Methylicorpusculum oleiharenae: one gene and its partner. The main gene of each other region encodes a partner of the protein of the gene in region 2 in a complex. Links are inferred from orthologs where the notes say so. Each region holds a gene or a part of one and is shown on either strand. Other genes may lie near its edges. The genes, in order: smc and GO003_RS23190.

Evidence for each region.
Region 1: the proteins of GO003_RS23190 (region 2) and smc are in contact, whole or in part, in a crystal structure (PDB 3ZGX), measured with the Bacillus subtilis proteins. The link is inferred for Methylicorpusculum oleiharenae from one-to-one orthologs.

Annotation. Positions count from the first base shown.
Region 1 is NZ_WUTY02000001.1:4,839,500-4,856,359, forward strand. What follows is about bases 12,826-16,860. They hold smc (chromosome segregation protein SMC), read right to left. Parts: upstream 16,536-16,860; coding sequence 13,026-16,535; downstream 12,826-13,025. Other genes in these bases: GO003_RS21620 (cell division protein ZipA C-terminal FtsZ-binding domain-containing protein), read right to left, coding at 12,826-13,026; queF (preQ(1) synthase), read left to right, coding at 16,634-16,860. Outside these bases: GO003_RS21565 (multicopper oxidase domain-containing protein), read left to right, coding at 1-23; GO003_RS21570 (multicopper oxidase domain-containing protein), read left to right, coding at 20-697; GO003_RS21575 (bifunctional protein-serine/threonine kinase/phosphatase), read right to left, coding at 879-2,600; cynS (cyanase), read right to left, coding at 2,621-3,064; GO003_RS21585 (formate/nitrite transporter family protein), read right to left, coding at 3,146-3,958; GO003_RS21590 (PhzF family phenazine biosynthesis protein), read right to left, coding at 4,318-5,250; nitrite reductase small subunit NirD, read right to left, coding at 5,247-5,585; nitrite reductase large subunit NirB, read right to left, coding at 5,588-8,143; GO003_RS21605 (hypothetical protein), read right to left, coding at 8,885-9,373; GO003_RS21610 (REP-associated tyrosine transposase), read right to left, coding at 9,485-10,015; GO003_RS21615 (helix-hairpin-helix domain-containing protein), read right to left, coding at 10,119-12,068; more of GO003_RS21620, read right to left, coding at 12,283-12,825. UniProt on the Bacillus subtilis protein: Required for chromosome condensation and partitioning.
Region 2 is NZ_WUTY02000001.1:5,194,702-5,203,342, forward strand. What follows is about bases 1-2,960. They hold GO003_RS23190 (segregation and condensation protein A), read right to left. Parts: upstream 1,913-2,960; coding sequence 1,088-1,912; downstream 1-1,087. Other genes in these bases: rluB (23S rRNA pseudouridine(2605) synthase RluB), read right to left, coding at 1-479; scpB (SMC-Scp complex subunit ScpB), read right to left, coding at 412-1,077; GO003_RS23195 (site-2 protease family protein), read right to left, coding at 1,977-2,630; GO003_RS23200 (L-threonylcarbamoyladenylate synthase), read right to left, coding at 2,645-2,960. In the rest of the region: more of GO003_RS23200, read right to left, coding at 2,961-3,268; tRNA (adenosine(37)-N6)-threonylcarbamoyltransferase complex dimerization subunit type 1 TsaB, read right to left, coding at 3,313-3,996; GO003_RS23210 (ATP-dependent DNA helicase), read right to left, coding at 3,996-5,912; GO003_RS23215 ((2Fe-2S)-binding protein), read left to right, coding at 6,277-6,468; bfr (bacterioferritin), read left to right, coding at 6,654-7,118; GO003_RS23225 (DUF4124 domain-containing protein), read right to left, coding at 7,205-7,774; dapB (4-hydroxy-tetrahydrodipicolinate reductase), read right to left, coding at 7,829-8,635; molecular chaperone DnaJ, read right to left, coding at 8,640-8,641. UniProt on the Bacillus subtilis protein: Participates in chromosomal partition during cell division. May act via the formation of a condensin-like complex containing Smc and ScpB that pull DNA away from mid-cell into both cell halves.

The DNA of each region.
Region 1 (16,860 bases), 340 kb from region 2 along the record:
TGAAAAGGAGAAACACCCAATGAAGATCAACCCAGCACTCACATTTGTTCTAATCAGCCTTCTGACATTGGGTTATCCGGGGTTATCAACGGCCATGATGGACCATGGCGGCATGATGATGGACGAAACAGGCATGATCATGAACGCCAACAAGGATAAAGTGCCTCAGGATTGCCAAAAAATTGCCGGGGATGTGGACATTACTATCCGCGCAGGCCATGAACATGCCCAGAAATTCAACGGAAAAATGTATGCTTTTGATCAGCAGGAGTGGGATGTTGCGCCGTGTTCACGCATCAATATCACCTTCATTAATGATGATCAGATTCGCCATCAATTGATGATTCACGGATTACCCGGCTACCTCTACCCGCAGGGCATGTTTCATCTGGAGTTGTATGGAAAAGGTGAACTCAAGGCATCGCTGATTGTGCCTGCCCAGAAAAAAACCTATCTGGTCCACTGCGAAATCCCACAGCACATGGAAAAAGGCATGAAAGCGCAACTCAAGGTCGATGGCGGGGACGTCGATCTGCCCGGAATTCCGGGCATAAGCGAGCCGGTTAAAGCCGATATTTATCCGGTAGACTGGAACAACTCTACCTTTGCAGTGCTGTTTTTTTCATGTTTGGTTGGTATTGCCGCGCCCTATTTTCTGATGCGCTCATTAAAAAAATCAAATCAGCCGAGTGAGTAAAGTAAACGGTAACTACTCGCTCGCTTTGAATTATGGTTGTAGGTGCTTGATTTCAAAGGACGCATCAATACGTCCCTGTAGCTCTCTGCAACATCCCTGTTGCAGAAGCCTTTTCAATCAACCACCTACACCCACTATAATTGGAGGGGGTGAGCAGATACAGTAAAGGGGTTAAATGTGGTTACTTGGCCAACAAGAGTGCAATGATAAAGCTCAGAATTAAACAAATGGATTTCCAGAAAAGCACCGGATTGCGCTCCATAAGCGGCGAGCGGGTTTTATTCAGGTAGTCTTTGTTGGGATGGCGCAGGTCGAATATAAACTCGGAGACTTCCTGATAGCGCTTGTGTGGATCGGGATTAACGGCCTTCTTGATGGCTTCATCGATCCACGCAGGAATTTCCCGGCTATTTTCAGGGAGAGGCTGATATTTTAATTTCCTTTGCTCTGCCCTGGTTTTGGTTTTGGCCACTTGAGTTCCGTAAGGCAAGTTTCCAGTCAGCATTTGATAGACAATAACAGCCAAAGAAAAAATATCCGAACCCGATGATCCATGCTCTCCCAGCAAGTATTCCGGGGCACTGTATTGAGCCGTGCCCAGCAAATTGCTACGTTCGATCGGGCTGGTGATTTCCATGATACCGGCCACGCGGGTAGAACCAAAATCTATGATTTTTACCGTGCCGGTCTTATCGATCATGATATTGCCTGGCCGCAGATCCTGATGAAGCATTTCCAGGCGGTGAAAAGCGCGCAACCCTTTGGCAATTTGTTCGACTATTCCACGCACTGTTTCCAGGTCTGGCTTCGGGTTATCGATCATCCACTGAGTCAATGTCTGACCATCAATGAATTCCATGGCGATATACAGGAAATGGCGCTTCCGGGTCTGCAAACAAGGCTTGAGTACGTAGGCACTATTAATGCGCCTGGCAATCCACTCTTCCATCAGAAAGCGTTCCAGATAAGCCGGATCATCCCTGAGATCAATTGACGGAGTTTTTAAGATGACCGGCCTGTCTGTTTCGCTATCCACTGCCAGATAAACGTGGCTGCGGCTGCTGGCATGCACTTCTCTGATAATGGTGTAACCATCAAAAACCGCTCTTGCTTCCAGTATCGGTGGAAACGGCAATTCGGTTAACTGCTGATACAGCTCTTTGGCATCCTGACTCGGCAATTGCTCAATTCTGACAATCTGAACAGTAAGATTATCCGTACTGCCTAGCTGGTAGGCATCGTCCACAATGGCTTTAGCAGCAGCATCCAGATCATTACCGTACTGATGAATAGCATTGATTATGAAAAGATCAGGGGTAAATTCATAAATACCGTCTGTCGCAAATACGAAAATATCCCCCTCATCGACTGACAGCGTTTGATAATCTATCTCCAGATAAGGATTGATTCCCAAGGCGCGACTGAGATAGCTTTTGTCCTTGGACAACCAAAACCGGTGATCATGGGTCAATTGTTCAAGCCCGTTTTCATGCAGGCGGTAGATTCGCGTGTCACCCACATGAAAAATATGCGCAGTTGTCGACTTGATAACCATGGCGCTCAAGGTGCACACATAGCCTCTGTCTTTATCGTAGCGGAACTGGCTTTGCTGAGACTGCGAATGCAACCAGGAATTGGTTGCCGTCAAAACCCGTTGCGCAGACTTCTTGACCGACCAGGCTTCGGAGGTGCAAAAATAATCCTCCAGAAACCCCTTGACAGTCGCTTCGCTAGCAATATGACTCACGTCACTGCTACTGATCCCATCGGCCAAGGCAATGGCAATTCCTTTTGCACTTAACAGGGGTTCCTTAGGACTGTAAACGCCGTGAAAATCCTGATTAATTGCCTTGCGGCCTTTGTCAGAATGCTGCCCTACCGATATTTTTAATTGACCGGACATTTATTCAGGCCAAAGCAGCCTCAGTAACTCTTGTAAGGAAGAAATTTGCCGCTCATCACGATCTTGACGCGGTCTCCCTTTGGATCGGGTTCACGCTGAAGATCCATGCTGAAATCGATAGCGCTCATAATGCCGTCGCCAAACTCTTCGTGGATCAATGCCTTAAAGGTAGTGCCGTAAACACTGACCAGTTCGTAGAAACGGTAAATCAACGGATCGGTCGGTACCGACGTCGGGAGCGACCCCTTGTAGGGAACCACTTGCAACTGCTCAACAGCGTCTGCGGGTAATTCCAGCACGTCGCCAATCTTGACGGCTTGTTCAGCAGTCAATGTCATCTGTCCGAGCAAAGCGGCGGTTGTCCATTCCTTGCTTTGACCCATAACCTCAGCCAGTTGAGGCCAAGTCAGTTGTTTACGCAGTTTTTGCAAGATGACTAATTCGGTAACTTCGTTGCGTGTCATGATGAATGCCTTTACAAATTAGAGCGATTGTTAAGGAGTCTCGGCAATTTAATACCTGAAACTCTATTATCTTGAAGTTGCTTAGTTGAACGCACGTTTAGGCGCTGTTTTGATATGCGTGGAGTATAACGTCAAACCGGTAAACGCCAATCCGCCAACCAAATTACCCAAAACCGTTGGAATTTCATTCCAGACAAAGTAATCCATAATCGAGAAATTGCCACCCATGATTAAACCGGATGGAAACAGAAACATGTTGACAACGGAGTGCTCAAAGGTCATTCCAAAGAACAGCATAATCGGCATCCACATCGCGATGACTTTACCGCTAACAGTCGTGGAAATCATCGCCCCGACCACACCCGTAGACACCATCCAGTTACACAGCATGCCTCTGATAAAGATGGTACACCAGCCGGCCACGCCATATTTTGCATAGCCCAGCGTACGCGCTTCGCCGATACCGGCAAGCTTTTTGCCTACAGCATCGGGCTCGACGGAGAAGCCATAAGTAAACACAATTCCCATCATGACCGCGACGGTTAATGCGCCTAAAAAATTGCCGGTAAAAACCAGTCCCCAGTTCCTTAAAATACCCCCCAGTGTTACGCCTGGACGTTTATCAAGCCATGCAAGCGGTGTTAAAACAAAAACACCGGTCAAAAGATCGAAGCCTAATAAATACAGCATACAAAAACCGACGGGAAACAATATTGCGCCAAAGATCGGCGATCCGGTCTGGACAGTAATGCTGACCGCAAAAACTGCAGCCAGCGCCAGAATCGCCCCGGCCATATAAGCCCTGATCAACGTATCTCGGGTAGACATGAATACTTTTGATTCCCCTGCATCCACCATCTTGGTCACAAATTCTGAAGGAACTAAATAGGACATAATTTTTTCTCCAAATCTAAAATAATATGTATCGTTCAATTAAGAACATATCTATGAATATTGGTAAATGAACCAAAATAATTTCTATTCCAATCCTGCTATCGCTGAAACTTCTGAAATCGAAGCGTCAACGAAGGCAAGCATTTTTGGAAACTTCCACTGGAACTCGACCGTCACGTTCTCACGCAGCCGTTCGTGTTCCTCTTGCCTCATACCGCATTTCATGTCCCACTTAGCTTACACAGGACGCTATTTCCCTCCTTTTTGATTGACTCAACTACTATTCGGGCAGGCTTCTGCCCTACCCCCAGAGACGCAAGATTTTGCGTCTCTCCCGGAATTTACGCCCCACCCTGTCTTCATCCCCGGGTATTCATGGCGCCCAGATCAATCGTCCCCTCGGCAAACAGCACGGCTTCGCCGCCGACCCGGACGGTCAGGAACTCGGCGCCTTTATGATCCATTTCCAGATTGATGACGCTGCGCCGGGAGCCGGCATCACCGCGGTCCACTGCGAAGGTCTGGGTGCCTTTGCGGGTGTGCTCGAACGAACACAGGTAGGCGCAGAACGCCGGTAAGGCGCTGCCCACCGGTGGGTCTTCGGTCAGGCCGATGCGTGGGCCGACTAAGCGCAGGTTGAAGTCGGCGTCGGCATAAGGTGATTTCGGCGCAAACACTAAGATCTCCTGGGCGGCGGTCTGCGGCGCGGTGGATTGGCTCCAGGCGCTGTAATCGAAGCGGGCTTTGCGCACCGTTTCATACTGCCAGACCGGCACGATCAGGTAGGGATAGCCGCAGGAGACCAGCCGGGGCGAATATTTCTTGTGGTCAAGTTCGGCTTGGTCCAGGCCTAAAAAGCCGGCCAGTTCTTCGTCGCTGGGCGCAAAGCGGTCGACGATCGCGCTGACTTTGCGGGTAAATTGCACAAAATAGGGGATGCCGTCCCGGCTGGAGATGTTGGCTTCCACGTTGCCGGCATTTTGTTCGAAGCTCAGCGAGGTGACCGGGGCCGAGACGTCAATGTCGCCGCAGCAGGCCAGCACATAGGCGGCGGCTATGATCGGATGGCCGCCGAAATTGACTTCGGCTAACGGGGAAAAAATCCGCATGCGCCGGGTCTGGGCAGACTTCAGTTGATGAAAAATGAAGACGGTTTCGGACAGGTTCAGTTCTTTGGCAATCAGGGCCATGGTGTCGGCATTCAGGCCGTCCGCATTGGGAAACACGGCGATCTGTGCGCCATTGAACAGGCGCCGGGTAAACACGTCGGCAATGTAGTAATGGTATTTCATCGCGCCTCCTGAACGCAGACTGCGACCCGGTGGTTGACGATCCGGATGGGGTAGGTGGCGACTTTGACGGTCTCATCTTCAAAGCACACCCCGGTGACCAAATTGAAATGCTGCTTGTACAGCGGCGAGGCGACCATCGGCTGGCCGCCGATATCGCCGATCATGCCGCGGGACAAGACATTGGCCTGGCCAAAGGGGTCGAAATTATCGAGCGCGTACAGGGCCTGTTCTTTGGGCATATAGAACAAGGCAATCTGATGCGCGTTGACTTTTACGCAGATGCCGGAATCCGGTTGCAGATCATCGACACTGCAGACATCTTGCCATTCGCTCATGGTCAGGCTTCCTCTAACAGGGTGAAGTGCTTGTGCGGGGTCAAGGCGGCGCGTTCCTCGTCTTTGGCCGGGCGGATCTGGCCGCGTTCCTGAACGAACAGGATGCGCTCATCGGGTTGGTCGCTGTTGACGAAATGCCGGAACCGTTTCAGTTTGCCGGGATCGGCGAGCGTGGTTTTCCATTCGCATTGATAGGTGTCGATGACGCGCTGCATCTGCGCTTCGAGTTCATCGCCCAAGCCCAGGCTGTCGTCAATGACCACGGACTGCAAATACGCCAGGCCGCCTTCCAGGTTGTTCATCCACACCGAGGTGCGTTGCAGGCGGTCGGCGGTGCGCACGTAAAAGATCAGGAGGCGGTCGATGTACTTGATCAGCGTGGCTTGATCCAGCTGGGTGGCGAACAGGTCGGCATGGCGCGGCTTCATGCCACCGTTGCCGCAGACATAGAGATTCCAGCCGTGTTCGGTGGCAATCACGCCGATATCCTTGCTTTGCGCTTCGGCGCATTCGCGGGTGCAGCCGGACACGGCGAATTTGAGCTTGTGCGGCGAGCGCAGGCCCTTGTAGCGGTTTTCCAGGGTCAGTGCCAGACTGACGCTGTCATCGACGCCGTACCGGCACCAGGTGCTGCCGACACAGGATTTGACGGTGCGCAGCGATTTGCCGTAGGCATGGCCGCTTTCAAAACCGGCATCGACCAGCTCCCGCCAGATCAGCGGCAGCTGGTCGACGCGGGCGCCGAACAAATCGACCCGTTGAGCGCCGGTGATTTTGGTATACAGTCCGTATTTTTTGGCAACCTGGCCCAGGACGATCAATTTCTCCGGTTCGATTTCACCTCCGGCGACGCGCGGTACCACCGAATAGGTGCCGTCTTTTTGAATATTGGCCAGATAATTGTCATTGGTGTCTTGTAAGCCCAGGTGCTCGTTTTTCAGGATGTAGTCATTCCAGTAAGACGCCAGGATCGAGCCGACCGCCTGTTTGCAAATTTCACAGCCGCGCCCGCGGCCGTGCTTGTCCAGCAATTCAGCGAAAGTCTTGATCTCGCCGACCATAACCAAATGGTACAGGCCTTGCCGGGTGTGCGGAAAATGCTCACAGAGGTCGGTATTGACGGCCACGCCCTGTTTTTTCAATTCGGCATCCAACACCGATTTGAGTAAGGCGCTGCAGCCGCCGCAGCCGGTCGCCGCTTGGGTGGCTTGTTTGAGCGCGCCCAGCGAGGTGCAGCCGGTGTCGATGGCCGCACAGATGTCGCCTTTGCTGACGTTGTGGCAGGAGCAAATCTGGGCCGAGGCCGGTAGCGCATCGGCGCCCAAGCCGACCGGCTCGCCGGACAGCCGCGGCAGGATCAAGGCTTCAGGGTGTTCCGGCAGGGCGATGCCGTTCAGGCAGTATTGCAGCAAGGTGCCGTAATCGGCGGCTTCGCCGACCAGCACCGCACCCAGCAGGGTCTTTTTATCGGCACTGACCACCAGGCGTTTGTAGATGTCGCTGTCGCCGTCTTGATAGGTGTACACCAGGGCGCCCGGGGTGGCCGCATGGGCATCGCCGATGCTGGCGACATCGACACCCATCAGTTTCAGTTTGGTGCTCATGTCGGCACCGGTAAAGGCGCTGCCGGCGCCTTCCAGTACCGAGACGACGGCACGGGCCATCGCATAACCCGGTGCCACCAGACCGAAAATCCGGTTATTCCACAGCGCGCATTCACCGATGGCAAAAATGGCCGGATCGGAGGTGCGGCACTGGTTGTCGATGACGATGCCGCCGCGCGGACCGATGTCCAGACCGCAGGCGGCGGCCAGGTCGTCGCGCGGGCGGATGCCGGCGGAAAACAGAATCAAATCGGTTTCCAGCACATCGCCCCCGGCAAAATTCATTTTATGCAAACAGGTGCTGCCGTCGTCGATCAAGGTGGTGTTTTTATTGAGATGGACGCTGACGCCCAGCGCTTCAATTTTGCGTTTCAACAAGGCGCCGCCGCCTTCGTCCAATTGCACCGCCATCAGGCGCGGGGCAAATTCCACGACATGGGTAATCAGTCCCAGATCGGTCAAGGCTTTGGCCGCTTCCAGCCCGAGCAAGCCGCCGCCGACCACCACGCCGACTTTTGAGCAGGCCGCGGCGCTTTTCATCGCCTCCAGATCTTCGATGGTGCGGTACACCAGACAGTGCGGACGGTCATGACCGGGCACCGGAGGGACAAAGGGGTAAGAACCGGTAGCCAGAACGAGGGTGTCATACGCGATCACCACGCCGCGTTCGGAAATCACCGTCTTGGCGGCGCGGTCAATGGTTTTAGCCTTATCCCCCACATGCACGGTGATGCCGTGTTCGGCAAAAAAGCCGTCCGGTACCAGCGACAGATCCTGCGCCGTTTTACCGGCAAAATACTCCGATAAATGCACCCGGTCATAGGCCGGCCGGGGCTCTTCGCAAAACACCACAAGGTGATAGCGCGCCTTCGCGGCGCTGTTGACCAGAGCGGCCAAAAAATGTTGACCGACCATGCCATTGCCAATAACGACCAGTGTCTGTGTGTGACTCATCGGTAACCCCGGATCTGCTGCAAAGAAAACGTAAAAACCTAAATTTCGGGCAAAAAAAAAGGCGTCCGGCCCACGTGAAAAAATCACTGAACCCGGACGCCATTGCCCCAAAATCATAACCGCTCCGACGAGGAGCTTTGTCTCAACTAAAGCAAAGGTAATGCCAGAAAGACCGGTAAGGCCGACAAAGAAGTGTAAGTGCTTGTTTGGTAAAGAATCAAAAGCGAACCATCCGGCCCTGAGCCCAACAACACAGCGTCGGCAACGCACAGCAACCCGTCAGGAGCGCACTGATTCGGGGAGAAAGAAGAGGTATTGCACTATTGTGGAGCGAAAACTCGTCAGATACGCCAAATAGGATGTGCCGACGCCAGGAGGCGCATCTGTCGGGTTACCCAATACTTTTAAACTCAGGCATTTCATTTTCCCAATTTTTTTCATAAAAGCCTTGCTTCACATAAAGGTTTTCGTTGTTTTACCTATCAAAAGGCATCACGCAACACCTCAATCTTGTTGATCAACCAATGCTTGTATTTCCGATCGGCAAGATTGACGGTGAAAAACCGCATGGCTTTCGGTAGGTAAAAGCGTCGGTATTCGGTTAGGGTTTATTTGAATCGCGAACGATGCGCCTCCTATCGTCGGCACATCCTAAATTGTGTGCCATATCGCGTTAATAATAGTTAACTCGAGAAATATTGGGGTTCGTTACCTCGCACCACACTACGGATCTCACCTCTTTCATTGAATAAACCTTCTATACCATAGAAATACTGCAATTACTGCTATTGGAGGTAAAACAAACCACATAAAAGCATTTAAAATTTCATCTTCTTGAACAGAGCTTCCGTATGGCTCAAACAAAAGAATTACTGAGATAAAGGTAAATATCCATATTAACCATGCTGAAGCCACAGCATTCTTAAATTCTGAAATAGAGAAATAGAAGTCCTTTATCTTTAGTCTTTTTTTCCAGGCGAGAATACTGGTAAACAAGAGAAGAATAATCAAAACAATTGCCACAAAATAAGACGAGTATGTGTCACTGCTTATTGTCGAACTAAAGTCATTTTCTGCGCAGTGCTTCACTCCCCTCTCTCGGCAGCAATCTTCACGGGTCTGCCCTTGAGCCAAGAGTCTACAACCATCAATTTCCTTCTGTATGATTTCTTCGTACGGATTCTTCATATCTTTTTTACGCGGCCAGATGTCTCGGCGAATCGGAGCCATCAAGTTATTATCTATTTTTGGTTATCTTATACTTTTTTCAATCTCAACTCGATAAGGCACACCTAATAGGATGTGCCGACGCAAGGAGGCGCATCCTATTTGGCTGTCGAGTTACTCACTGATTTTAATCTCTGGCCTTTCATTATTTCCCCAGTTCTTTTCATAAATACCCTGCCTCACATATCGATGAAAGCTTGAATACGGCCAATCGATTACGTTTTTAACATGGCCGTGTTTTACCGGGTTCCAATGAATATAATCAACATGACGGTTGTAATCGTCTTGGTTTTCGATTAAATGCGCCCATAATCGACGTTGCCAGATTCCTCTTTCGCGGCGTTTCTGACGACTTTTTGAAATTCTTTCACCCGGGTTGATTGCCCTGGAAAATCTTCCTTTCAACATATTCCAGCGAACAGAATAATTACCGTCGTCGGGCGGTAATGTCCAAATAGCATGCAAATGATCCGGCATGATGACGATGGCATCAATATGAAAAGGTTTTCGTTGTTTTACATATAGAAAGGCCTCACGCAATACATCAATCTTGTCGATCAACAAATGATTGTTTTTCCGGTCGGCAAGATTGACGGTGAAAAACCATAGGGCATTCGGTAGGTAAAATCGTCGGTATTCGGTCATGGTTTGTTTGAAATACGAACGATGCGCCTCCTATCGTCGGCACATCCTATCTGGCGCACCTTATCGCGTTGATGCAAAACAAGCTTCGGCGGCTTCAGTGAATTTATCCGTTTATAAGTGTGAGGTATTCCTGCTCGCTGAGGATTTGCACGCCTTTTTCCTGGGCTGCGCTCAGTTTGGTGGCACCCACTTTTTCCCCGGCCACCAGAATATCGGTCTTGCCGGTGACGGAATTGGCGACTTTTGCACCCAAACGTTTGGCTTCTTTCTGCATGTCTTCGCGTGAACCCTGCACCATAGTTCCTGTGAACACGATCAGTTTTCCTGACACGGGGCTTTCTATTTGAGCCTGTGCCTGGCTGGCTGCTGTTTCAATCAGATTAAAACCCAAACTCAATATTTGCTCAAAATCCTGTTTGATCAATTTTAATGACTCGACCACCGCCTCGGCAGTTTTCTCTGCAAATCCTTCTATTGTGACGATATCTTCAATGCTGAGATCAAAGAGCCGGTTCAACGGATAATGCTGCAATAACCGTTCACAGTTACCCAGTCCCATTCTGTAAATACCGAATGCACCCAGAAACCGCCAATCTTCAATACTTTGCAGGCGGCTGCGCTGTAATTGATCCAGAAGATTCTGTGAGGTTTTTTCGCCAAAACCCATCTCCATCAGCTCGTTCAACGCTAATTGATAGATACGGTAAATCGAGTTGACGCCGTGCGCATGCAGTTTTTCTATAGTCTTGGCGCCAAAGCCATCGACATTGCCCAAAGTTCTAAAAAAATGCTCGAGGGTGTTTTCGATTTGTGCCGGGCAATGGGTTTTATTAAGGCAATATAAATAGTCACTGTCCCACACCAGATGACTGCCACAACTGGGGCAGTTATCCGGAATTTGCGGCGGCATTGGCGTGACGACACGCTCGATTTTGGGAATCACCAAGCCCGAGCGGGTCAATTCAATGAGCGTACCCGGCCCTATTCCCAGCGACTTGACCATACCGTAATGATGGGCTGTTGCGCGTGAAATGACCGCACCGCTCAGTTTGGTCGGCTCCAGTTCGGCAACCGGGTTGACGCGTCCGGAACGAGAGGTTTGCGGCGTTACACTCAGCACGTTGACCAACGCCGATTCAACATTATGCTTGTAAGCGATCTGCCATCGATGGTGATGCCGGGTTGAACCCATGCGCTGCTTGACCGATTCATCGGTGACTTCAAAAACCACCCCATCGACATCAAAATCCACCTTTTCGGGAATCTGCCTGACAATATCGGCAAAGTGGAGGCGGATGTCATTGGCCGAACCTTGCCAATCGGGTAACTGGGCAAACGGAAAGAACATCGCGGCTTTTCGTTCTATCGCTTCCAAAGCAGGCACTTCCAGATCTTTTTCCTTGATGATGCTCGCTTGAAAATTTCGGGCATTTTCAAATTGTTCCGCCAGATAATTCTGAAAATATTGGCGGCTGACCACGATTTCTCCGGCTCCCTGACCTCGCTGACCATTTCCGGCCACCATCAAACCGCGATCAAAAACCCGGGTAATATCGGTGCCTTTTCGGCCATCGCCGCGCGTATATAACGTTTGTCCGTCATCGTATGCGGCATAGCCATCCAGTTTGGGCGTCGCCCGAAACAACAATCTATCGCTATCGATATCAAGTTCTTGTGCTGATTTTTCAATACGAAGCAGCCATTTTTCAATAGCATCCTGACTATAGGCTTTTTCGGTAGACAACATTCTTACCGGCAGGTCTATGGTTTTTTCTGCAAATGCCGGTTCCGGTTCAACCGCAAGAAGATATGGATGATCAGGATGCCTGCGTGCCAGTTCAGCCAAAAAGACGGCATCGTAATCAGCATCGGAAATGAACGGACAACCGCTTCTGTAAAGCAGATTAGCGGTTTCCAGAAAGTGGACCAGCACCTCGTCGCTGAGTGAGTCGGCCGAGCGGCTTTCGGCTATTTGTTCAATCTGCGCCAGGGTCAATCCTTCAACGAGTTGACAGTGCTGGTTGATAAGATCTCGTTGTTCGTTATTCAACATCAGGAAAAGGTTGAAGGATTGGCCGATTCGTTACCGTGAAAGTACAGAACCGAAGAGGGGGCGGTTGCTCGATCGACAGGTGTCCCGACGTCAAGCCTACATGGACGTATTCACGGCGTCCTGTCGGGCGAGTGACCGCTCTCTCCTTAACACCTAGTACTTTAATTTGACGGGGCGAATGCAGGACTTTCATGAACGGTTAGGCATAAAAAAATTATTGATAACCGCTCGCCAGCCGATTACGCATTTCGTGTATGGCACTACCGGTTAACGGTTGTCTCTGGTTATCCCACTTAACACCGTCCAGTTCCGCCGCCAGAATATCGATTGTTTCTACAAAGTCATCATAGACCGAGACAGGGTCATCTACTTCGCGAGGCTGCATAAAAAATACCAGACCGGGACAATTAAACTCTCTTATGTTTTTGTCAGGGAATGTGCCGGGCTCAACCATACTGGCAACGCCAAAATCGACCAGGCCATTACCGTCGATACGCTCGTATATTTTTAAACTGCCGTATTTCAATCCGGCGATGTTAAAAGCGCGGTCTATGTCCTCGCCGTTAAAACCTTCGTCGGCGACAGCCACCAGACTGTATTGAATCAGTTTGGGTAACTCCCGGGACTGCTCATCATGGCTGGATGGCCGCTCGTCGTGATGACGCTGCTGTGTCGAACTGCCGAAAGCCTCATGCTCTTCCTGACCGTACAACGATTGAGCATATTCGTAATCATTATCCTCATCCAATGCGCCGCCTAAAGGAACCACATCGAACTCATCATTTTCCGGATGCAGCACTAAAGATTCGTCAATTCTTCCAATCGGATTTTTAAATCGCCCGGACAGGCTTGATCGGCCGGGAAGCGAACCTTTTTTCCAGTAAGACCACAAAACCAGGCACAACATCACACCCAGGCCTGCTGCAATAATAACTATTCTTAAAATTTCTTTATCCATCAGCTTTCCGCCAGACTCACTGCCTCTTCAATATCAACCGCCACCATCCGCGATACACCGGGTTCGCGCATGGTAACACCTGCCAGCTGTTTGGCAATTTCCATCGTCGCTTTGTTATGCGATATAAATAGAAACTGCACCGTTTCGGACATTTCCTCAACCATTTTCGAAAAACGCCCCACGTTTGCATCGTCAAGCGGCGCATCGACTTCATCCAGCAGACAAAAAGGCGCCGGATTCAATTCAAAAATCGAAAACACCAGAGCAACCGCTGTTAATGCCTTCTCGCCACCCGACAACAAATGAATGGAACTGTTACGTTTACCGGGGGGTCTGGCGATGATATTGACACCGGCATCCAATACATCCTGCTCAGTCAGCTCCAGATAGGCCTGACCGCCCCCAAACAATTTGGGAAATTTCTGTTGTAATCCGGTATTTATTTTATCGAATGTTTCTTTAAAACGCTGCCGGCTTTCTTTATCAATTTTATTGATGGCTTGCGTCAAAGTATCCAATGCTTCCGATAAATCCGCATGCTGATCATTTAAAAATTTCATACGCTCAGATTGCAGCTGAAATTCTTCAATGGCGCTCAGATTGATCGTCCCCAGTCGCTCTATCTGACCGGCCAAATCATCCACTTTATTCTTCCATACCGTCTCGTCAGCATCTGGAGGCATTTGCTGCAACACCACTTCCGGCGCCATAGCCAGCTCATCCAATTGCTCCGTAACGGTTTGCTGGCGAACTCTACTTTCCTGCTGTTCGTAGCGCAGTTTGTCCAACTGCTCTTTTTGTTTCTCCAGGCCGCGCTGATGCTGAATATGCTCTTGGGACAGGCGATTGATGATCTGCTCCGTCTCTTCAACGTGTTTTCTGGCCTGCTTTAATGCGAGCTCTAATTCTTCTTTTTCTAAATACAGCTGTTCAAGTGTCAGCTTTTCATCATCCAGCGGCGTCAAAGTCGCTTCAAGCTTGTGTTCCAGTTCGGCCATTCGCTCAGATGACGTTTGCATCTGAACCTGTAAACGTTCGACCTGCCGGGTGATATGAATCTTTGAAGAACGCAACGATTCAATTTGCGCCTGATAAGTAAATACCTGCTGCTTCGCCTCCGATACAGATAACTCCCGACTGTGCTGCTGCGCCATCAGCTGCTGATTGATTTTCTCAAGATGCTGTTTGCTTTCATCCAGACCGGACATCCGCTGTTCAGCTTCTTGCAGCTTGAATTTGGCTTCGGCAATCAGCTCGGCATTTTCTTCCGATTCTGACTGAATATCCGTCAAATCTCCATCAATCTGTCTCAACCGCTGCTGTTGCTGTTCATGCCTTGCAGCAAAAGCGCTCAGCTCGGCGTTTTTCTTTGACAGGTCATTGCTCAAGGTTTTGTCATTCTGTTGCAGAATTTCCCGATTGGCCTCGGCCTCTTTCAACACCTGCTCAGACGTCTCCAAACGCGCTTCGAGTTCAGCAATATCGGTAGACAAACTGTCCTGGCGCTGCTTTAAAAGTCTTAATTCCTTTTCACGTTGCAAAACACCGTACTTGTTATCTTTGACTCTTATCAAGCGCAGCCAACCCGGCCCAAGCCAGGTGCCGTCAGGTAAAATCAGCGATTCGTAAGGTTTGAGCTGATCCGTTTGCGCTTTGGCCGAAACCAATGATTCGGCACAATAAATCCCGGTCAATAAGCCGGACAAGTTCCAGGAGGCTTTCACTTTATCCAGTAAGGGCACCCCTGCGTTCGTCTGTTCGATCGAATCAAACTGCCGGTTTTCAAACAACGCCAACGATTCATTGGTTAAATGCTCTAGCGCCGGAATAAGGCTATCGGCATTCTCTATACAAATGGCTTCGAGATAATGCCCCAAAACGGTTTCAGCCGCTGTTTCCCAACCGGCCTCTACCTCCAGCATTTCGGCAAGCCGGGTTTGTTTGGCCAAATCCATCTGTTCAAGCCAGCTGTTCAGATGCTTGTTGTCTTTACCCATGGCGTGTTGCTGCAGCATTTCCAGGGAAGTAATCTTGCCTTTGACACTGTGCATCTCTGAGCGATGAGCATGGACTTGCTGGTTAATTTCCTTTAATAAGAGCCGGTGTTCGGTAATGACCGCCATGATTTTATCCAGATGATCATGAACCTCGCTGCGTTCCTCTTCCAGCTCCATTATCAAATCGTTTAATTCGTCAATTTTACCGTCGAATGGATTGGCTTTTAAATCGTCGCGCTCACCGTTTAATTTATCCAGCCTGATTTGCAGCTGCCGGTTCTGGTTTTCTGCCTGACTGATTTTGATGCGCTGGATTTCGATGTTTTCCTTGGCGGACGCGCTCTCTTTTAAATAGGCTTCCCATTGCCGTTGCCAATCGGCGCGTTCCTGAAGGCCATCCTGTTGAACACTGACCGCCTCATTGACTCGGGCTTGCATGACTTCCAGAGTTTCTTCGGCCTGCATCAAATCAGAAGTGATATCTTCCAACTGCATTTGATCGTTATCCAGCTCCGTTTTGGCATGATCGATCTGCTGTTTTAAACGGTCAATTTCAACCACCGTCTCTTCATGACTTTTTTGATTCAGTTTAATGGTTTGCTCAAGACGACCGACTTCAGAAACCACATGGTAGAAATCACCTTGTGTCGAGTTCAATGCCGCCTGTTTTTGTTTGTGCTCTGACCGCTTTGATTCGATTTCGGCATCGAGTTCGCGTGAAGCGACAAACAGACGGTTGTGCTCATTAGCTACCGCCTGCATCTGGCTATCCAGTTGTTCAAAAGCCCGGTGGTGCGTCTGCCAGCGCATCGCCAGTAATTCCAGTTTGAACTGACGCTCCTGCTGTTTCAGTTCAGTGTATTTTTTAGCTTTTTCAGCTTGTTTTTGCAGGTGTTTTAACTGCTTTTCAACTTCATCGCGCACATCATTCAAACGTTCCAGGTTTTCATGCGTGTGCCGCATCCGGGTTTCAGTTTCCTGACGGCGTTCCTTATATTTGGAAATGCCGGCCGCTTCTTCTATATGAACCCGCAAATCTTCGGGCTTGGCTTCCACCATTCTGGAAATCGTGCCTTGTTCAATAATGGCGTAACTGCGGGACCCCAAACCGGTGCCTAAAAACAGATCGGTAATGTCCTTACGCCGGCAGCGTACATTATTGAGTAAAAAAGCCGACTGACCATCACGGCTGACCTGGCGTTTTATCGAAATCGAGTTATATTGAGCATATTCTCCGCCGGCCTTGCCTTCGCCGTTATCAAAAATCAACTCGACCGAAGCCGTTCCGACCGGTTTACGCGATGCAGAACCATTAAAAATTACATCAGCCATACTGCCGCCGCGTAAATGTTTGGCCGAACTCTCACCCATCACCCAACGGACAGCATCGATGATATTGGATTTTCCGCAACCGTTAGGCCCCACAATAGCGGTCAAGTTACCGCTGATGGGGATCACGGTTGAATCGACAAAAGACTTAAACCCTGAAAGTTTGATTTTTTCCAGCTTCATTACTGGTAGAATAGCCCTTTAGCTGATTGTGAAAGACCGCGTATTATTCACGATATCAGCGCGGACTTCGACTTTTTATTTAACTTTTTCAACGAATCATGACAACACAGCCCACTGATGTATTGGAAACATTTCCTAACCCACGCCCTGGCCGTGATTTTACAATCCGGATCGACATCCCCGAATTTACCTGTTTATGCCCCAAAACAGGTCAGCCCGACTTTGCCACATTGACGCTGGAATATGTACCCGATCAACTGTGTGTCGAATTAAAATCGCTGAAACTGTACATGTGGATGTTTCGTGATCGAGGCGCTTTTCATGA
Region 2 (8,641 bases):
AATTCGGAGGAAGGATGCATCAAGCGATTGGCCAATTCACCATTGTTTGTCACCAGCAACAGTCCAGCCGTGTTGATGTCCAGGCGTCCGACAGCAATCCAGCGACCTGTGTGCAATTTGGGGAGCTGTGTAAAAATAACGGGGCGGCCTTCGGGATCGTGGCGGGTGACTACTTCGCCGGTTGGCTTGTGGTAGATTAAAATCCGGGTAGGTTGCTGAGCATATCGCTGCCAGTGAATGATGCGTCCATTCAGTTGCAGGTGATCTCCGGGTTGCAGCTTATCCCCCTGCTTAACAATCACACCATTGAGCATCAAACGGCCTTCATCAATCCATCGCTCAATCTCCCTTCTTGAACCCACACCTCCGCGAGCCAGCACCTTGGAAATACGTTCGTCCCCTGTCGGCAAATTAGCCGACGGCGCTTTCGGTGCTGCCAAGGCCGGTTTTTGTTTCGACGGCTTCGGTCGATTCTTCATTGTTTGGGCTTTGTTGTGGGTTGGTTTCTTGTTGTTCACTGTTTACCTGTAAGAGCTGTTGATCGTGTTCTGCTAAAGCATTTAAATCGGCCATTTCCTGTAGGGTCGGCAATTCACTTAAAGCAGATAAATTAAAATAATCCAAAAATTGTTTTGTGGTTCCGAATAAGGCGGGCCGACCTGGAATTTCTTTATGGGCAACGACTCTAACCCACTCTCTTTCCAATAGCGTTTTGATAATGTTCGAACTGACTGCGACCCCACGGATATCCTCAATATCACCGCGCGTAACAGGTTGCCGGTAGGCGATAATCGCCAATGTTTCCAATAACGCGCGTGAATATTTGGGCGGTTTTTCTTCAAATAAACGTCCCACCCACGGTGAAACATCCGCCTTGACTTGAAAACGATAGCCGCTGGCCACCTTTTTTAATTCAATTGCCCGGTGGGCATAATCATCTATCAATAGTTCCACTGCCGCCTGGATATCGTCTAACTCCGGCTGTTCCAGTTCGGGAAAAACCTGCTGCAATTGTTTGACCGACATTGCCTTGTTTGAAGCAAACAATAACGCTTCGATGATGCGCTTTAAGTCCATATAAATTTGATTATTGCTGAACTGAAACTGCAGAACGTAATTTTACATGCACCGCATCAAAAGGTTCGGGTTGAATAATATCAATCAAACCTTCTTTGCTGAGCTCCAAAATGGCCAAAAACGAAACGACTACGCCGTGACGCCCTTCGAATCGTCCGAAAAGCTGCGTAAAAACAAGACTTTTCATATCTTTTAAACTATCCAGAATCGATGTCATCCGCTCCCTCACCGAGAGCGGTTCTTTGACAATTTGATGATGGCTCAATTGTTCTGCACGCTTTAAGACATCCTGAAAAGCCAACAGCATCTCTTTTAAACCGACATCCGGCAAACGCTTGTTTACGGCGATCTGTGACGCATCGACGTCAATCTCGAACATGTCTCGCTCCATCCGGGGCAACAGGTCAATTTCTTCGGACGCTTTTTTAATACACTCGTATTCTTGCAGCTTACGAATTAAAAAAGCCCTGGGATCGTCTTCTTCATTGTCTTCTTCAGACTGCCGGGGCAATAACATCCGCGATTTTATTTCTGCCAGAACGGCGGCCATTACCAGATATTCTGCAGCCAATTCAAGCTGAAGATTACTCATCATGTCAATGTAGGTAATGTACTGGCGAGTAATTTGAGCAATGGGAATATTCAGAATATCCAGATTCTGCCGCCGGATCAAATACAGCAGCAAGTCCAGCGGACCCTCAAATGCATCGAGAAAAACTTGTAAGGCATCAGGAGGAATATATAAGTCCTCAGGCCAATCGACAAAAGGCGCTCCGCCGACTGATGCCAGAAGATCGTTATGACCGGAAGGGCTCAAAGAGTCGGCCTGCTCCATTACATTAAACAAAAGCGGTTGTTGGCATTTGAATAAGCATCTGATTGTCGAACCAATGAATGCATTACAACCCGGCCAAATCAAAAAATAACTTTTGGATGACAAACATAGGATAACCGAGCACCAGTTGCAAGACACCGGTATACATCAACACAATAAGAATGATGAAGCCGTATCGCTCTAAACTGTTGTAATACCAGGCCCAACGGTTCGGCAGCATGCCGGTCAAAATTCGGCTTCCGTCCAGCGGCGGTATCGGCAGCAGATTGAGTAATGCCAATACCAAATTGATCGTGATGCCGGCTATCCCGGTGTAGATCAGAGGCAGCGATACAAAGTCCAGATTAAGGATGACACCCAGCCGCGCCAATAACGCCCAGCCTGTCGCCATCAAAATATTCGAGACCGGACCTGCCAGGGCAACGATAGCCATATTTTGTTTAGGATTTTTAAAATTTCTGGCATCGACCGGAACTGGTTTTGCCCAACCGAATATAAATCCTGTAAAGGTCAGCAGTAATATACCGGGGATAATGATGGTGCCCAGCCAGTCAATATGCTTGATAGGATTTAAAGTCAAACGGCCTTGCAGAAAAGCCGTGTTATCCCCGTATTTTTTTGCCATCCAGCCATGAGCAACCTCATGCACGGTAATCGCAAAGACGACCGGCAACACCCAAACGACAATCCGTTGCACCATACTTAATTCGTTCATCATGACGGTATTCTCTTCTATTTTTCCAACATGGGTGCCTGACCTTTACCCTGCCTGATAATTTCGGCAGTCTGTCCTGAAAAGGAGATAATGGTCGTAGGTTCGTACTTAACAACACCTCCATCGATAACCAGATCGACCTCATGCTCCAGTCGCTCTCTGATTTCATAAGGATCAATCATCGCATCCTCCTCCCCCGGCAACACCAGTGTCGAACTGAACAGGGGCTCATCAAGGTTTTCAACTAACTGTCTTGCTATTGCATTATTGGGAATACGGATACCTATGGTTTTTTTCTTGGGATGTTGCAAGCGGCGCGGCACCTCACGGGTGGCGTCCAGGATAAAGGTGAAAGCCCCCGGCGTCAGCGCTTTGATTAACCGGTGCGCATCATTGCTGATTTTCGCAAAGGTCGAAATTTGCGTCAGATCTTTACAGACCAAAGTAAAGTTATGTTTATCATCTAACTGACGGATCCTGCGAATCCTGTCCAGCGCATGTTTATCACCCATGTGACAGGCTATTGCGTAGGATGAATCAGTTGGATAAACGATAACCCCGCCGCTGTGAACAATATCGACAGCTCTCACAATCAAGCGTGCCTGGGGTGTTTCGGGATGTATTTGAAAAAACTGAGCCATGACGTTTTAATTTCGCCAATTCAAAAACCGGGCATTATACCTCATTATCGCTCAGATTCTTTCTTTGCGACTTTGTCTCTCAGATAAACGGGCATCGCCTCTTCAACTGGAACGGCCTTTCCGGCAAGCATGCCCTGCGCGCCCAACGAAGCCACAGCCGCAGCTCGCGGCAAACGGTCCGCGTCAAAAGAAATAACACTTTGCGTTAATTTAGCCAGCAAGACCTCGGAGTAAACACGCCAGGCACTGCCCACCCCGATACCTTTTTGATGGCACGCGTCAGCCTGATCAGCGGGTATCACGCTCTCTTTACCTGCCAATTGGGCAAAACCGTTTGCGTCACGTTGATAAACCGCCCAAAATATTTCGGTTAACCGTGCGTCCATGGCGCTAAAAGCCACGGATGCGTTAGTAGAGTCAAACGCATCCTGCGCTAAAGCAGCAAGCGTGGACACAGGCACAACAGGCAAGTCTGCGCCAAAGGCAATTCCGTGAATGACTCCGGTCGCAATCCTAACGCCTGTAAAAGACCCGGGACCACAGCCAAAGGCGACAGCATCCAATTGTTGAGGCCGTAAATCAGCCTCGGCCATCAGTGATTCGATCATTGGCAAAATGCGTTGAGTATGGATCCGGGGGGCCAATTCGAAGCGCTCACGGATTTCCCCATTAATCAGCAAAGCTGCAGAACAGGCTTCAGTTGCCGTTTCAACTGCAAGTAATTTCATCACGTATTCTCATCTTGAAAAAAAGCTTTTACGTCTTCAATATTCCGGGTCCGCCGCATTGAAGGTACGCTGTCGAGAAAAATCTGCCCATATGAACGTTTTAAAAGCCTGGGATCACACACCATCAGCACACCTTTGTCATCCACATCCCGAATCAGACGACCTACACCCTGACGTAATGCAATCGCTGCAGCAGGAATTTGGTGTTCGAAAAATGCGTTGCGACCTTGCCGTTCCATTGACGCCAGCCTGGCTTTCAGGACCGGATCGCCCGGAGCTGCAAACGGCAGTTTATCGATAATTACACAGGATAAGGCATCCCCCCTGACATCGACACCCTCCCAAAAACTGGAAGTGCCCAATAAAACCGCATTACCGGCTTGTTTAAAAGCCTCCAACAACAGCCCTTTTGGCCGGGTTCCCTGAACCAGTAATGGATAAGGCATTTTTCCAGCCAGCAACTCCGCCGCCTGATTCAGTGCGCGGTAACTGGTAAACAAAAAAAACGCTCTACCTTTACTGGCTTCCAGAACAGGCAAGGCAAATTCAACAATACGCTCCGTAAAATTAGGTGTGGAGGGCTGCGGCAATCCCTTGGGATGATAAAACAAGGATTGGTTGGCATAATCAAACGGACTCTCCCAACTCTGACAGATTGGCTCGGTCAGTCCGAGACTGCGTGAAAAATGATCGAATTTATTGGCAACACTCAATGTTGCAGAAGTAAAAACCCAGGTAGCAGGATGCAGTTTCATGAAGGCGCGAAACTCAGAGGCAATATCCAGCGGCGTTCGGCTTAGCGTGAAGGTTTTTTTATGCGTTTCATACCAGCGTATCCATTTTCCATCATGGTCCTGCATGATGAGCTTGAATTGCTCGCTCAACTCCTGAGCTCTTTTGAAACAGCCTTCCAGTGTTTTGGTTTTAACTGAGGCCAGTTCCAACTGATCCTGCAAAAATTTCAGCTTTTGACCTAATTCTGTCAGCGCCTCACAGATCGCCTGATTATGTTCGATGTCCTCCCAATCCCCTTTTTTCAATTCAAGCCCAAATGACAATCGCGCCGCTTTGATCTGAAGATCCAGTTCTTCGCAAGCAGTACGTAAATCGGGCATATCGGTAGCATCTTTAAAATATTCAACCAACGCATCTTTAGCCAAATCATCTAATTGCCTGGCTCCGAATGAAATACCCAAAAAATTGGAGGCGGTATCGGCCAACTGATGCGCTTCGTCAATCACTACCAGCTCAGCATCGGGCAATAACTCGCCAAAACCAATTTCCCGTATCGACCAGTCAGCGCAAAGCAGGTGATGATTGACCACCAGAATATCCGACTCCTGCGCCTTTTTTCTGGCTTTAACCAGAAAACACTGTTCATAGTCAGGGCAATCAACACCCAGACAATTGTCTGCCGTCGACGTAGCTAAAGACCACACAGGATTAGCCTCACTCACATCCTGCATTTCTGCAATATCGCCGGATTGCGTGCGTTTGGCCCATGACTGAATTTTTGTCAATGCCGAGGCGTCTTCCTTACTGAAACCCAGAGCCGAATTGAGTGAATTATCAAGCCTAAATGAACAAAGATAATTGCTTCTTCCCTTTAACAAGGCCGCGACAAACGGCACTGTAACGGCCTGTCGGATAACAGGTAGGTCATTAAAAAACAACTGATCTTGTAGATTTTTCGTTCCGGTGGAAATGATGGATTTTTTTCCCGATAAAATAGCAGGGATCAGATAAGCAAATGTTTTGCCTGTGCCGGTGCCGGCTTCCGCAATCAAGTCCTTCTTTTGGTCAATCGATTCGGCAATGGCTAACGCCATTTCTATTTGCGCAGCACGAGGCTTATAGCCTTTAATGACTTTAGCCAGCGGCCCATCACTACCAAAAAATGCTTCCAGTTCAATCACTCTAATAACAGGCTGATAACAAAAGATGGAAGTGTACGCAGGAACATCGTCAGTATTCAAGCGTAATTAAAATGTTTATGTCATTCACTGATCTTTATTAAGGCAGCCATGATCATTGATTTTTTCATGGCAGGTGAATAACACGCCACTCATTCTGAGTGACGGAACAGTCAAGCTCATCGCCTTTATCCGTAACCCGATGAATATTAAACTGTTTATTGGGTTGTCAGTTTGTTTAAAAAGCTTGAATTTGATACGAAATATCGGATTATGCAAACTTCATCACAAAAGATACCAAAAACGACTTTACTTTCTAATGAGAATTGTTATTATTTACATGACAAACAATTCCAGGAGATTCACAATGTATGTTTGCGTTTGTAAAGCAGTAACTGACAAGCAAATAAAATCGGCTATCAGCAATGGCTATTGTTCTCGTAAAGACCTGAATCAATGTTTGGGCGTTGGAACTGTTTGCGGCAAATGTTCGCCGCATGTAAAACAGTTGCTTGACGAACACCGCGCGCAAACGCCTATAATGTGGGCTGCTGCGTAAGAAGCATTGGCAGGTTTTATATTTATCTTTCAGGTAAATTTGTAACGTTTAAATAGCTGAGCTTGAATGAAGTTTGCAGGAAAACCTACCTTTCTGGAATTTGACTGCTACTTATGCCCTTAACTTTAAAGCCCTCACTGCCATATTGCCCTTGCGCGTCCATTTATCAAATCCACGAGGCAAAAATGAAAGGCGATCCAAAGGTTATTGAATTTCTCAACAAAGCGCTTGAAAACGAACTGACCGCTATCAATCAGTATTTCTTACATGCTCGCATGTATAAAAACTGGGGCTTTTCTAAACTGAACGAAAAGGAATATCACGAATCGATCGATGAAATGAAACACGCCGATCGCCTGATTGAGCGGCTTTTATTTCTGGAGGGATTACCAAACCTGCAAAATCTTGGCAAACTGTTAATTGGTGAAAATCCGCAGGAAATGCTGTCTTGTGATCTTAAGCTTGAATATCAGGCCGTCCCGCTTTTAAAAGAAGCCATAATCTATTGTGAAACGGTCCAAGACTTCATTTCCAGAGAATTATTTGAAGCCATCCTCGAAAGTGAGGAAGAACACATTGACTGGCTGGAAACACAATTGGAACTGATTGAACAAATCGGTCTGCAAAACTATTTGCAATCTCAAATGTAACTTCCCCGTCAAGCAGGGCGAATTCTATTCGCCCTAATTTGTTAAAAAGTTAAACCCTCAAAACAGCCTTTTTGAACGGGTCGAGGCTAGCGTCTTGGCCTGCTGATTATATTGACGCTGTCATTGGTGATTCCCTGATTGACGCTACGATTTTGATTTCTATCAATCACCGGGGCTTTATTATGTTTCTTGTCACCGTAGTGATCTTTGCGATGATTCCGCCAATCGTTTTCTCTATATGGAACGGCTAACGGATAATAGGGCTGATAGATGTTGACTGAAGGTTGCTGCTGAAGGAGTTCGAGTTCCCGGCGTTTGGTTTCCGCCAAGTCTTCCTGAGCATTGGCGCTACGCTTTAAGGCTTCGATTTCTTCCAACCGGGCATTCTCAGCACGCCTTTCCTGTTCTGCTTTTTTTATTTTGGACTCTTTTTCGTCCTGCTCGAGTTGCCACTGCCTCAAACGAGCTTCAGACTCAACCCTCTGCTCTGGCGTCATTTCTTTAATTTTTAAAGAATCTTGTTGCGCTTCTGATGGACACTCATCATCTTGAAAATGCACTTTTCCGGATGGAAAGGTGCATTTAAAAACCTGGGCCTGCGCAGATTCAATCGTCACAAAAACGGTGACGGTTAATGCTATTAGGATGATCTTCATAGGACACACCTCATCGGTCTGATGTGGCATTAAGGATCAAAGACCCTTTAAATCTCAGTCTTTCAACCCCAGTACGTCCAGCATGTCATAGAATCCATTAGGCTTGCCTTGAAGCCAAACAGCCGCTCTGACAGCTCCGTTGGCAAACGTCATACGGCTGGTGGCTTTGTGAGTTATTTCAACACGTTCACCCTCATCGGCAAACATGACGGTATGCTCGCCGACAATATCACCGGCACGAATGGTAGAGAAACCAATCGTTTTTCGATCACGTTCCCCCGTGACCCCTTCTCTTCCATAAACGGCACAGTCTTTTAAATCGCGCCCCAATGCTTCGGCTACCACCTCACCCATGCGTAATGCCGTTCCCGACGGCGCATCGATTTTATGACGGTGATGGGCCTCAATAATCTCTATGTCTGTATAGGTCCCCATGACTTTCGCGGTCATTTCCAGCAATTTGAGCGATAGATTGACGCCGACACTCATGTTCGGCGCCAATACGACAGGGATATTCTCAGATGCCGATTTAATCAGATTTTTTTGCGCTTCATTAAAACCGGTCGTGCCGATCACAATACCTTTACCGGCACTTTGACAAATTTCAATGTAGCGTAAAGTTGATTCCGGCCGGGTAAAGTCAATCAAGATATCAAAATGCTCAGTCACAGAAGCCAGATCATCGGTCACCTGAACTGCCAAAGGACTTAAACCGGCCAACTCACCGGCATCTTTGCCGATTGACAAACTCTCAGGACGGGACAAAGCCGCAGTTAATTCGGCGGAACCGGACAACGCAGCGGCTTTGATCAAGCATAGGCCCATCCGGCCCGAAACACCCACAATTGCAACGCGGACCATAAATCT